Regions from separate parts of the Nocardiopsis sp. iso_238 genome, predicted to be linked through region 2. Evidence: riboswitches for the same ligand, from Rfam matches in the RefSeq annotation. Region 2 holds a riboswitch; the other holds the start of a gene.
What was found. Region 2 has a riboswitch for thiamine pyrophosphate ahead of thiO (glycine oxidase ThiO). Riboswitches for the same ligand answer to the same signal wherever they lie in the genome.

Region 1 (5,335 bases), 2.4 Mb from region 2:
ACCAGGCGCATCCCCCGCAACCTCGCCAGGTGCCCCAGCAGGTGCACCCGCTTGTCGCGGGACAGGCGGCCCACGTACCCCACGATCACCTCCCCGTTCGGGGCCAGCCGACGACGCAGCTCCGCCGACCGGTGGTCGGGGGAGAAGCGCGCGGTGTCCACGCCCCGGCGCCACAGGTCCAGCCGGGGGAACCCCCGGCCGGTGAGCGCCTCCATGGTGGCCGAGGACGGCACCAGCGTGCGGTCCACCGCGGAGTGGACGCGGTGGAGCAGCGGCCACAGCGCCTCGGAACCGGGCAGGCCGTAACGTCCGGCGAACCCGGGCAGGTCGGTCTGGAACGCCGCCACGGTGGGCAGCGCCCACCTGCGGGCCACGTCCACCGCCGTCGCGCCGAACAGCGCGGGGGAGGCCAGGTGCAGCACGTCGGGCGCGAACGCGCGGATCGCGGCGGTCATGGTCCGCCGGGCGGGCAGGCCCATGGAGAAGTCGCGGTACACGGGCAGGGGCAGCGCGGGCATCCGTACGACCGGGAAGCCCGCGTACGAGGTCGGGCCGTGGCCCGGGGCCAGCACGAGGGCCTGGTGACCCTCGGCCGCCAGGTGCTCGCTGATCCGGCACACGGAGTTGGTGACCCCGTTGACCTGCGGGAGGAAGGACTCGGTCACGATGGCCACGCGCAGGGGCGGCCGGTGGACGGAGGGCGGGGGTGTGGGGGACATGCGGGGCTCCCAACGCCGAGGTGTCACGCCGAGTGGTGGGTGCCTCCGACGCTAGGGTCGGGGAGTGAACCCGGGTCGCCGGGCGGGAGAACCTCGCCCGAAGCGCCGACACGGGTTGGCCGATCAGGTGGTGACGCCGCCCGCACGGTCGACTGACCGACGGGTGACCCCGGCATGGCCGTGATCGCCGAACGTGACCGACAGAACGCCCGAAGGAGCCGTGTGGTGACACTCGTGGAATGGTCCGAACTGGTCCGAGCGGAACTGGACCTGACCGGGACCGACCCCCTCCGGAAACCGGACGTGGACCGCGTGCTCGACCTCGCGCGCGACGCCGCCCACTCCGTGGCCCGCCCGGCCGCCCCCCTCACGACCTACCTCCTCGGTGTGGCCGTGGGGCAGGGGGCGGACCCGGACGCGGCGGCCGCGCTGCTCAGCAGACTCGCCCTGGCGCAGGTCGAGGGGGAGGCCGGGGAAGGTGGCGAGGGGTAGTCCGGCAGACCGGATCCCGGAGTCGGGACACGCGGAGAAGACACGATCGTAAGCCGTAACACGCATTCTGACCTCGCGTGATTTGTTTGTTACGCGTCAGTGCCATTCTTTCCCGATACCGAACAGTGTCCACCGGTTCCAACGTGTTTCCGAGGGTCCTGGTTCCCCCCCATTGCACCGCTGGTGCCCCCTACCCCGCGTAATCACCGAAAGAGAGGTCCTCCGTGGACCACCTCCTAGAGATGGCCGGCGTTCTGTCGGAGATCATCTGGGGACCGTACGTCCTCATTCCCCTGCTGTTCCTGACGGGTGTCTACCTCACCGTCCGGCTGCGCCTCATCCAGCTGTTCCGGCTGCCGCACGCCCTGTGGCTGGCCTTCGTCCGCCGGAAGGAGGACGAGTCGGTCCAGGGCGACATCTCGCACTATCAGGCGCTGAGCACGGCCCTCGCCGCGACGGTCGGCGTCGGCAACATCGCCGGAGCGGCCCTGGCCATCGGTATCGGTGGTCCCGGAGCGCTGTTCTGGATGTGGGTCATGGGCATCTTCGGGATGGCCACCAAGTACAGCGAAGCCCTGATGGGCGTGAAGTTCCGCCGCACCGACGCCAAGGGCGAGCAGAGCGGCGGCCCGATGTACTACCTGAAGTACGGTGTCGGCGGCCGCTTCGGGGCCTTCCTCGGCATCTCCTTCGCGGTCTTCGGCGCCATCGCCGCGTTCGGCATCGGCAACGGCACCCAGGCCAACACGGTCGCCCAGCAGATGAACAGCGTCACCGGTGTGGAGACGTGGATCATCGGGCTGATCCTGATGATCGCCGCGGGCGCCGTCATCCTCGGCGGTATCAAGAGCATCGGGCGCGTCACCTCCGCCCTCGTGCCCGTCATGATCATCGGCTACGTCGGCATCTGCCTGATCGTGCTCGCCGTCAACTGGCAGTCGCTGCTTCCCGCGCTCCAGCTGGTCGTCACCTCCGCGTTCACGGGGACCGCGGCGACCGGTGGCTTCGCCGGAGCCGGAGTCCTGCTCGCCCTCCAACTGGGCTTCGCGCGCGGCATCTTCTCCAACGAGTCCGGTCTGGGCACGGGCGGTATCGCGGCCGCCGCGGCCAAGACCACCCAGCCGGTCCGTCAGGCCATGGTCTCCATGACCCAGACCTTCATCGACACGATCATCGTGGTCAGCATGACCTGCCTGGTCATCATCGTGACCGGGGTGTGGCAGGTGGAGGGGGCCGAGGACGGCTCGCTGCTCACCTCGCAGGCCATGACGGAGGGGCTGGGCGCGATCAGCCCCTCGATGGGGTCGGCCGGTGCCGTGATCGTGGCGCTCTCCGTCACGGTGTTCGCCTTCAGCACCCTGCTGGGCTGGTCCTACTACGGTGAGCGCTGCGTGGAGTTCCTGGGCGGACGCCGCATGGTCCTGCCCTACCGCCTGCTCTTCATCGTCGTCATCTTCGTGGGCTCGGTGGCCAACCTGGACTCGGTGTGGCTCTTCAGCGACATCGCCAACGGTCTGATGGCGCTGCCCAACCTGGTGGGTCTGATCCTGCTGTCCGGGCTGATCAGCTCGGAGACGCGCAAGTTCTTCAGCCACAAGGACTGGCGGAACCCGGACGTGATCATGGAGGACGTCAGCAAGTAGTGCCCGCTCGGCCGGGGACCTCCCCCGGCCGACGAGAGGGGGGACCGGCCGCCGTGGCCGGTCCCCCCTTCTGTCTGGCGTCGTCCGGTCACCACCAGGCGTGGAAGTGGTGCACCGGTCCCTGGCCGCCGCCCGCGTCGATCTCGTCGGCGCGGCGCAGGGCCTCGGTGAGGTAGGCCTTGGCGTCGGCCACGGCGGCCACGGTGTCCGCTCGCTGGGGGAGCAGCGCGGCGATCGAGGAGGAGAGCGTGCAGCCGGTGCCGTGGGTGTTGCGGGTGGCCACCCGCCCGGCGCGGAACTCGACCGGCTCCGCGACCCCGTCGACCAGCAGGTCGACACTCTCCTCACCAGGCAGGTGCCCGCCCTTGAGCAGGACGCGGCGCGGACCGAGTTCGAGGAGGCGTTCGGCCTGCCCCCGCATCTCCTTGAGGCTGGTGGCCTCGGTCTCGCCGAGCAGGTCGGCGGCCTCGGGAAGGTTGGGGGTGAGCAGGTCGGCGCGCGGCAGCAGGACGGAGCGCAGCGCCTCGATCGCGGACCGCTCCAGGAGGCGGTCCCCGCTCTTGGCGACCATCACCGGGTCCACGACCACGTTCGGCAGCCCGTAGCGGTCCACGGCGGACGCGACGGCCTCGGTGACCTCGGACGTGGACAGCATCCCCACCTTGACCGCGTGCACGGTCGCGTCGGTGAACAGGGTGTCCATCTGGTCGGTGACGAAGGACGCGGGGACACCGTGGACCCCGGTGACCCCGCGTGTGGACTGGGCGGTCAACGCCGTCACCACGGTCATCCCGAAGACTCCGTGGGCGGAGAACGACTTCAGGTCGGCCTGGACGCCGGCGCCCCCGCTGGGGTCGCTTCCGGCGATGGACACGACGTTGTACGCGCTCATTGGCGTTCCTTCGCTAGTACGAACTAGGGCAGGTTCGACGGGTGTGCTCTCAGCCGGGAGGAGTCTCTCCGGCACCCCGCGCCGCCGGGGCCTCGCGGCCCCGGCATCAGTGTTGGTTTGTGGTGGTTCCGACTGTAGTGGACGGCCCGCCGGAGCGGACCGTCCCCTCACGCGGTCAGACGGTGACGTTGTGGCGGGTCTCCACGCGCTCCTGCTGGGCGTGCCTGCGCTGCTCCCAGATGATCATGCCGACGACCACCACGAAGCCGCCGACGGCGAAGGCGAGCGTCACGGGGACGTCGGTCATCGGCAGCAGGTCGCGGTTCTCGTCCTGCCACGGCCACAGGGCGCGCAGCGAACCCGCCATCAGTCCGGTCAGCACCACGAGGGTGATGTGGTGGTGGTTCTCCAGCAGGAACTGGAGCACCTTCACGAACAGGGCCAGACCCGTGATCATGCCGAGCACGAAGACGGTGATGTAGGGGAGGTCCGCCGCGCGCAGGGCCGCCATGGTCGGCTCGTACAGGCCCAGGGTCAGCAGGATGAACGAACCCGACAGGCCCGGCAGCACCAGGGCGCAGATCGCGACGGCCGCCGCGAAGAAGACCACCACCGGGTGCGTGGGCAGGTTGGCGCCGGGCAGGCCGGTGAGCGTGAAGGCGAGCGCGGCGAAGACGAGGGCGACCGCGTAGTGCCAGGCCTTCCACTTCTTGCCCGCGCCGGTGTAGGGGATCCACAGGCAGGCCAGGACCAGGCCGAAGAACAGCGCGTAGGCGTACTGGGCGTGCGCCTCCACCAGCGGTGCGAGGAAGACGGCGGCCAGGACGAGTGCGAGGGCCATGCCGATGAGGGCGGGGACGAGCACCGACCAGTCGACCTGGCGGAACTGCTCCTGGGCACGCTCCTTGCCGCGGCCCCGGGGCACGTCCGTGACGTAGCGCTTGATACCGCTGACCACGTGGCCCGCGCCACCGATGAGCTTGTCGTAGAGGCCGACCATCAGTGCGACCGTGCCGCCGCTGATGCCGGGCAGTGCCTCGGAGGTGCCGACGGCCCCGCCGCGCACCGCGTTGAAGATGTAGGAGCCTACTGACTTGGCCATGTTGTCGGGCGCTGGCCCGGGAGTCTCCCGGGAGAGGGCGCCGTCCTCCGTCCTGATGGGGCCGCCGGTCCCGTGTGCACGGTCGACCGGCGGGTCAAAGGGGTGCTGTACAGCGCGGGTCGCGGGGACGACCTCCACCGGTTCGATACTCCGGCCCGCGCGGATGTTTGCCGCCCGGGCCGTGCGATGGGGGAGGAGAGCCGTCAGGCCCCGGGCCGGGCTGCGCCAATTCTAGCGGCGCCGAACGGGGTGAGGACGTCCGAGAGCCCTGAGAATCGGGGTTTTGGTCAGGTATCAGCCCGCGAGGTCCTTGGTCCGAAAACAGATCGTGACGACGGCGGACCGGAGCACGGTCTCAGGTCCGGTACGAACCGGACAGCGGCGAGGTCGGAACGGCGGGCGCGGCCGGGTCCTCCCCGGCCACCGACGCCGCCCACCGGTAGTCCTGTTTGCCCACCGCCGTACGCCGTACCCGGTCCACGAAGTG
Region 2 (5,335 bases):
GATGATCAGTTCCACTGCTACTCCCACGTCTGCTCACGCGTCCATCTGCTGGCTGCGAACCGGCGCGCGTACGGGGGCAGCGCGCCGGTGGTGAGGGCCTCGGCCATGACCTCCCCGGTCACTGGGGCCAGCAGGACCCCGTGTCGGAAGTGTCCGGCGGCCAGGTGTAGTCCCGGTACCCGGGTGGGGCCCAGGAGGGGTTCGTTGTCGGGGGAGCCCGGCCGCAGCCCCACGCAGGTCTCGACGACCTCCAGTTCGCTCACCCCCGGGACGAGCTCGCGCGCGTCCCGCAGGACCTGCCAGAGCCCGCCCACCGTCAGGGAGGTGTCGTGGCCCAGTTCCTCCTGGGTGGCGCCGACGATCACCTCGCCGTCGGCCCGGGGCACCAGGTAGACGGGGAAGCCGCGCACCAGTCCGCGCACGGTGCGGTTGACGAGCGGGGGTTCTCCGGCGGGCACCCGGGCGCGCAGCAGCTGCCCCTTGACCGGGCGCAGCGGCGGCACCACCGGTTCGGGCACCCGCACCCGGTCACCCCAGCACCCGGCGGCGAGCACCACCTGCTCGGCGGGCAGTTCGGTCCCGTCGGCCAGGCGGACGCCCAGGCGCGCCCCGTGGGTGCCGGGGGAGGCGATCTCCTCCGCGTACCCGGGGACCTCGCGCACGCCCGCGCGTTCCCCGGCACGGGCCAGGGCCAGGAGCAGCGCGCGCGGGTTCACGGAGTGGTCCTCGGGGGCCAGCACCCCGCCGCGCACGCCGGGCGCGAGCGTGGGTTCCAGGCGTCGGCATTCGCGGCTGGTGAGCCGCTCGGTGGGGATGCCCAGGCGCTGCTGGAGCGCGTGCAGGTCGGTGAGGACCGCGAGGTCGTCGCGGTCGAAGGCGACCAGCAGCGTCCCGGTGCGGCGGTGGCCGACGTCGACGCCGCTAGCCTCCTGGAGTTCGGTGACGAAGTCGTCGTAGAGGCGCGCCGAGCGCACCCCGAGCTCCATGAGCTCCTCCTCGCCGAAGACCGCCTCGGTGGCGGGGGTGAGCATGCCCGCCGCGACGGTCGAGGAGGCGCGGGCCTCGGAGGGCGCGGTGACGGGGTCGGGTTCGACCAGGGTCACGGCCAGGCCGCGCTGGGCGGCGCGCCAGGCGGTGACCCGGCCGACGACGCCGCCGCCGACCACGACCACCGCATTGGTGGGATGAATCGTCTTCTGTGGGGGAACCTCGTCGGTGCGCACGGCGCCGTGTTCCACTCCCTTCGCCGGAATGACCCGGATCAGGTTCGTGCGGTCGGAGGCGGTGAGCCTCCCTCTCAGCCGGGTCCACCCGGCTCCCGCGGGACGTCTCTCTTCACTCCCATCCTAGGCCGTGTTTTCTGGATCATTCCTCCCGCCCGTCGCCCGCCACCACCCTCAACGGACGCCTTCGGCGCTGTGTCCTCGCGTTACCACCGGGCTGCCTCTCGCTCCACGGCTTGCGAGAGATTGCCGGGCCCCCGCTGTGCGAGGCTGCGGAGCTTGCGTAGCAGTGCACAGTAGGGGCGACGGCCGCTCGCATCGATGGCGGCTCTGCCGCCACCGGCGAAAGCATCCACAGAAACACGCCCTGGGACAACCCGTCCAGGGCGGTCGTGGCGGGGATCTCCCAGGCAGGGGGCCCGGGAGCGGCGCGATGGTCACCGGGGCCCGGCCGGGTGTGGCAGATTGGACGGGTGACACAAAGCGATCGTGAACTCGACGAACTCGTCGGCGAATGGCTGACCCTGCGTGAGGCGGCCGCGCCGCTGGGCGTGAGCCCCAACCGCATCAAGACCCTCATCCGCGAGAACCGCCTCATGGGCGTGGTGCGCGGTGGCGAACTCTCCATTCCCGCCGCCTTCCTGGACGGCCCGGACCTGGTCAAGGGCCTGCCGGGCACCATCGTGCTGCTCACCGACGCCGGTTTCTCCACCGAGGAGGCCCTGCGCTGGCTGTTCACGCCGGACGACACCCTGCCGGGCACGCCGATCCAGGCCATGCGCGAGAACCGGGGCACCGAGGTCCGCCGCCGGGCCCAGGGCATGGCCTTCTGAGCCGCCCACGGCCCGGGGACGCACCGCCCCGGTGACGTCCCCCGGGCCGTTGGTTAGGGTGGGGCGCGTGAGGACGAGCCACGGAACCAGCCTGCGCGAGCGCCTGGACGCATCCCTTCTGTACCTGTGCACCGACGCCCGGACCGAGAGCGGTGATCTCGCGGAGTTCGCGGACGCTGCCCTGGCCGGGGGCGTGGACATCATCCAGCTCCGGGAGAAGGGCCTGGAGGCCCGCCAGGAACTGGCCGCCCTGGAGGTCCTGCGCGAGGCGTGCGAACGCCACGGCGCCCTGCTCGCCGTCAACGACCGCGCCGACATCGCCCGCGCGGTGCGCGCCGACGTCCTGCACCTCGGCCAGCGCGACCTGCCGGTGCCCCTGGCCCGCGACATCATCGGCGCCGACCCGCTGGTCGGCCGCTCCAACAACGACCCCGAGGCCGCCGCCCGTTCGGCGGAGGAGCCCGGGAGCGACTACTTCTGCGTGGGCCCGACCTGGGCGACCCCCACCAAGCCGGGCCGCCCGGCGGCCGGGCTCGAACTGGTCGAGCGCGCGGCCGCGCTCGGCACCGACCGGCCCTGGTTCGCGATCGGCGGCATCGACCTGGACAACGTGGACCGGGTTCTGGACGCCGGGGCCACCCGCGTGGTCGTGGTGCGCGCCGTCACCGAGGCCGAGGATCCGCGAGCGGCGGCCAGCGCGCTCCGGGCCCGCCTGACCGCGCGGCGCGGCGACGCCTGACCGCGGCGAAAACCCGGTGACGCCGACGACCGTCCCCGGGACACTGGTCGACCATGGATGAGGTTGAAGTGGTCGTCGCCCACTCCGAGCGCGCGACCCTGCGTGTAGGCGACGTGTTCCTGAAGGTGGACGCCGACCAGACGCGCATCGACGCCGAGGTCGAGGCGATGTCCCTCGCCCCGGTCCCCACCCCGGAGGTCCTGTGGCGCAGGCCGCCCGTGCTCGCGATCGCCGCGCTCCCGGGGACGGCGCTCGGCCGCCTCGGTGAGCCGTCGCCCGCGTCGTCGGCGGCGTGGGCCGCGGCGGGCGCCGCCGTCCGGAGACTGCACGAGGCACCGCCACCTCCCTGGCCCGGCCGTCGCCGCCGGGACCCCGAGGAGTGGGCGGCGGAGCTCGACCGCGAGTGCGGACTGCTCGTGGCGAACGGCGTCCTGCCCGCCGACCTGGTCAGCCGCAACCGCCGGGTGGCCGAGGCCGCGATCCGGCCGCGCACTCCGGTGTTCACGCACGGCGACCTGCAGAGGGAGCACGTCTTCGTCGAGGGCGACGAGGTCACCGGCATCATCGACTGGTCCGAGGCGGGCCGGGGCGACGCCCTGTTCGACCTCGCCACCCTGACCCTCGGACACGAGGGGCACCTCGACGCGGTCGTCGCCGGTTACGGCACCGACGTCGACCTCGACGTGGTCCGGGCGTGGTGGTCGTTGCGCAGCCTCCTGGGGGTGCGCTGGCTGGTCGAGCACGGTTTCGACCCGTTCGCGCCGGGCTGTGAGGTCGACGTGCTCCGTGCCCGGATGTGAGGCCGCGCGGGCCCGACCGCCACGCGCCGGGCCCGACCTAGGGGACCAGCAGCACCTTGCCCAGGACGCGGCGGCCCTCCAGGGCGGCGTGCGCCTCGGCGGCCCGCTCCAACGGCAGGGTCAGGCCCACGTGGGGCCGCAGGTGCCCGGCCCGCGCCTCCTCCAGGGCCAGCCGGGTCAGGTCGCTCCGGTCCGTCCCCGGTCGGGCCTGCATGTCGTTGAGGCCCAGGGCGGTGATCCCGCGCCGAGCGGCCTCGTCCGCGTCGAACTCCGCGAAGGAACCACCGGCCGTTCCGTAGCTGAGGAACCGGCCGCCGTCGGCCACCGCCGTGAAGGACGCCGACCCGAGCTCGCCGCCGACCCCGTCGACCACCACCTCCGCCCCCGCGCCTCCGGTGAGCTCGCGCACCCGGTCCAACCAGCCCGGCTCCGCGTAGTCCACGACCTCCTCCGCGCCGAGGGACCGTGCCAGCGCCAGCTTCTCCGCGCCCCGGGCCGCGCCGATCACCCGGGCCCCCGCGAGGCGGGCGAGCTGCACGACCAGGCTGCCCGCGCCGCCGGTGGCGGCCAGGACCAGGACCCAGGTGTCCGGGGTGAAGCGGGCGGCCCGCTCCAGCATCATCGCGGTCGCGCCGTCGACCATGAGCGCCAGGGCGTCGAGGGGACGCAGCTCGGCGGGGACCCGGACCAGGCCCTCCGCCGGGACCGTCACGCGGTCGGCGTATCCGCCGTCGTCGGTCCGGGTGAGGACCTGGGCGCCGACCCACGCGGGGTCCGCGCTGGGGCCGACCGCGGCGACCCGGCCCACCACGCTGCCCCCGGGGACGTAGGGCGGCGTCTGGGGGAAGTGGTCCCGGGCCGCGCCACTGCGGATCAGGGTGTCGAGGTAGATGACGTTGGCCGCCCCGACCTCGACCAGCGCCTCGCCGGGGCCGGGTTCGGGGTCGGGGAGTTCCCTGACCACCAGGGCCTCGGGTCCGCCGAACCGGTCGACTCGTACCGCGCGCATGTCCACCACTCTCCTCGTGCGGGGGTCCGTCCCCCGCAGGAACCAAGAATTGGTCCTCAACCAATATTGAGGTCAAGGGCCGTCCCGGGAAAAGGGAGACCGCCGCGCACGGGGCACGGCGGTGGCGGGGGAGGGCCGGGTCAGACCGCGACGTGGGAGAGGGCGCTCGGGTGGCGGCGCAGGAAGCCCTCGATGGACTGCGCCGGATGTCCGGTCAGGTCGGGTACGACGGGCGAGACCACGTCCATCTCCCCGGCGGCGATCGCCGCGTACGAGGAGGCCCAGCCCTCGATCTCCCACTCGGCGGCCCCGCTCGGGCGGCGCGACGCCAGGGCCTCCTCCCAGGTCTCGGGCACATACCGGACGCTCCGCCCGGTCAGCCTGCCCAGCTTCTCCACGGTGGCGCCCACCGACAGCGCCTCGGGCCCGGTCACGTCGTAGGACGCCTCCTCCGAGGCCGCCACCACCACCGGGTCGGTCAGCACCGCCGTGGCCACGTCCGCCACGTCGTCGCGTGAGACCCACGCGATCCTGCCCTCACCGGCGGGGCCGCGCACGACGCCCTCCTCGTCCACCCAGCGGGGCAGCAGGTCCAGGTACAGGCTGGGTCTCAGGAACGTGTGCGGGACACCCGTGGACCGGATGTGCGCCTCCGTGTAGAAGTGCGTACGGGCGAACGTGAACGTGGACGCCGGACCCGCGCCCAGGAACGACAGGTACACGATCCTCGA

Region 1: linked by a shared signal. The riboswitch ahead of thiD (bifunctional hydroxymethylpyrimidine kinase/phosphomethylpyrimidine kinase) and the one ahead of thiO (glycine oxidase ThiO) in region 2 are both predicted to bind thiamine pyrophosphate.

The regions. Positions count from the first base shown of each region.
Region 1 covers NZ_CM149668.1:4,476,848-4,482,182, reverse strand. Annotated here, with positions in the region: gene AC0VYL_RS20250 (glycosyltransferase family 4 protein) at 1-719, opposite strand, end outside; gene AC0VYL_RS20245 (DUF6457 domain-containing protein) at 945-1,211, shown strand; gene AC0VYL_RS20240 (alanine/glycine:cation symporter family protein) at 1,436-2,854, shown strand; gene thiD (bifunctional hydroxymethylpyrimidine kinase/phosphomethylpyrimidine kinase) at 2,943-3,746, opposite strand; TPP riboswitch at 3,735-3,835, opposite strand; gene AC0VYL_RS20230 (DUF368 domain-containing protein) at 3,922-4,848, opposite strand; gene AC0VYL_RS20225 (acyl-CoA synthetase) at 5,204-5,335, opposite strand, start outside.
Region 2 covers NZ_CM149668.1:2,046,370-2,051,704, forward strand. Annotated here, with positions in the region: gene thiS (sulfur carrier protein ThiS) at 1-15, opposite strand, end outside; gene thiO (glycine oxidase ThiO) at 18-1,223, opposite strand; TPP riboswitch at 1,222-1,332, opposite strand; gene AC0VYL_RS09135 (Rv2175c family DNA-binding protein) at 1,697-2,056, shown strand; gene thiE (thiamine phosphate synthase) at 2,124-2,795, shown strand; gene AC0VYL_RS09145 (phosphotransferase) at 2,849-3,595, shown strand; gene AC0VYL_RS09150 (zinc-binding dehydrogenase) at 3,633-4,604, opposite strand; gene AC0VYL_RS09155 (SDR family oxidoreductase) at 4,745-5,335, opposite strand, start outside.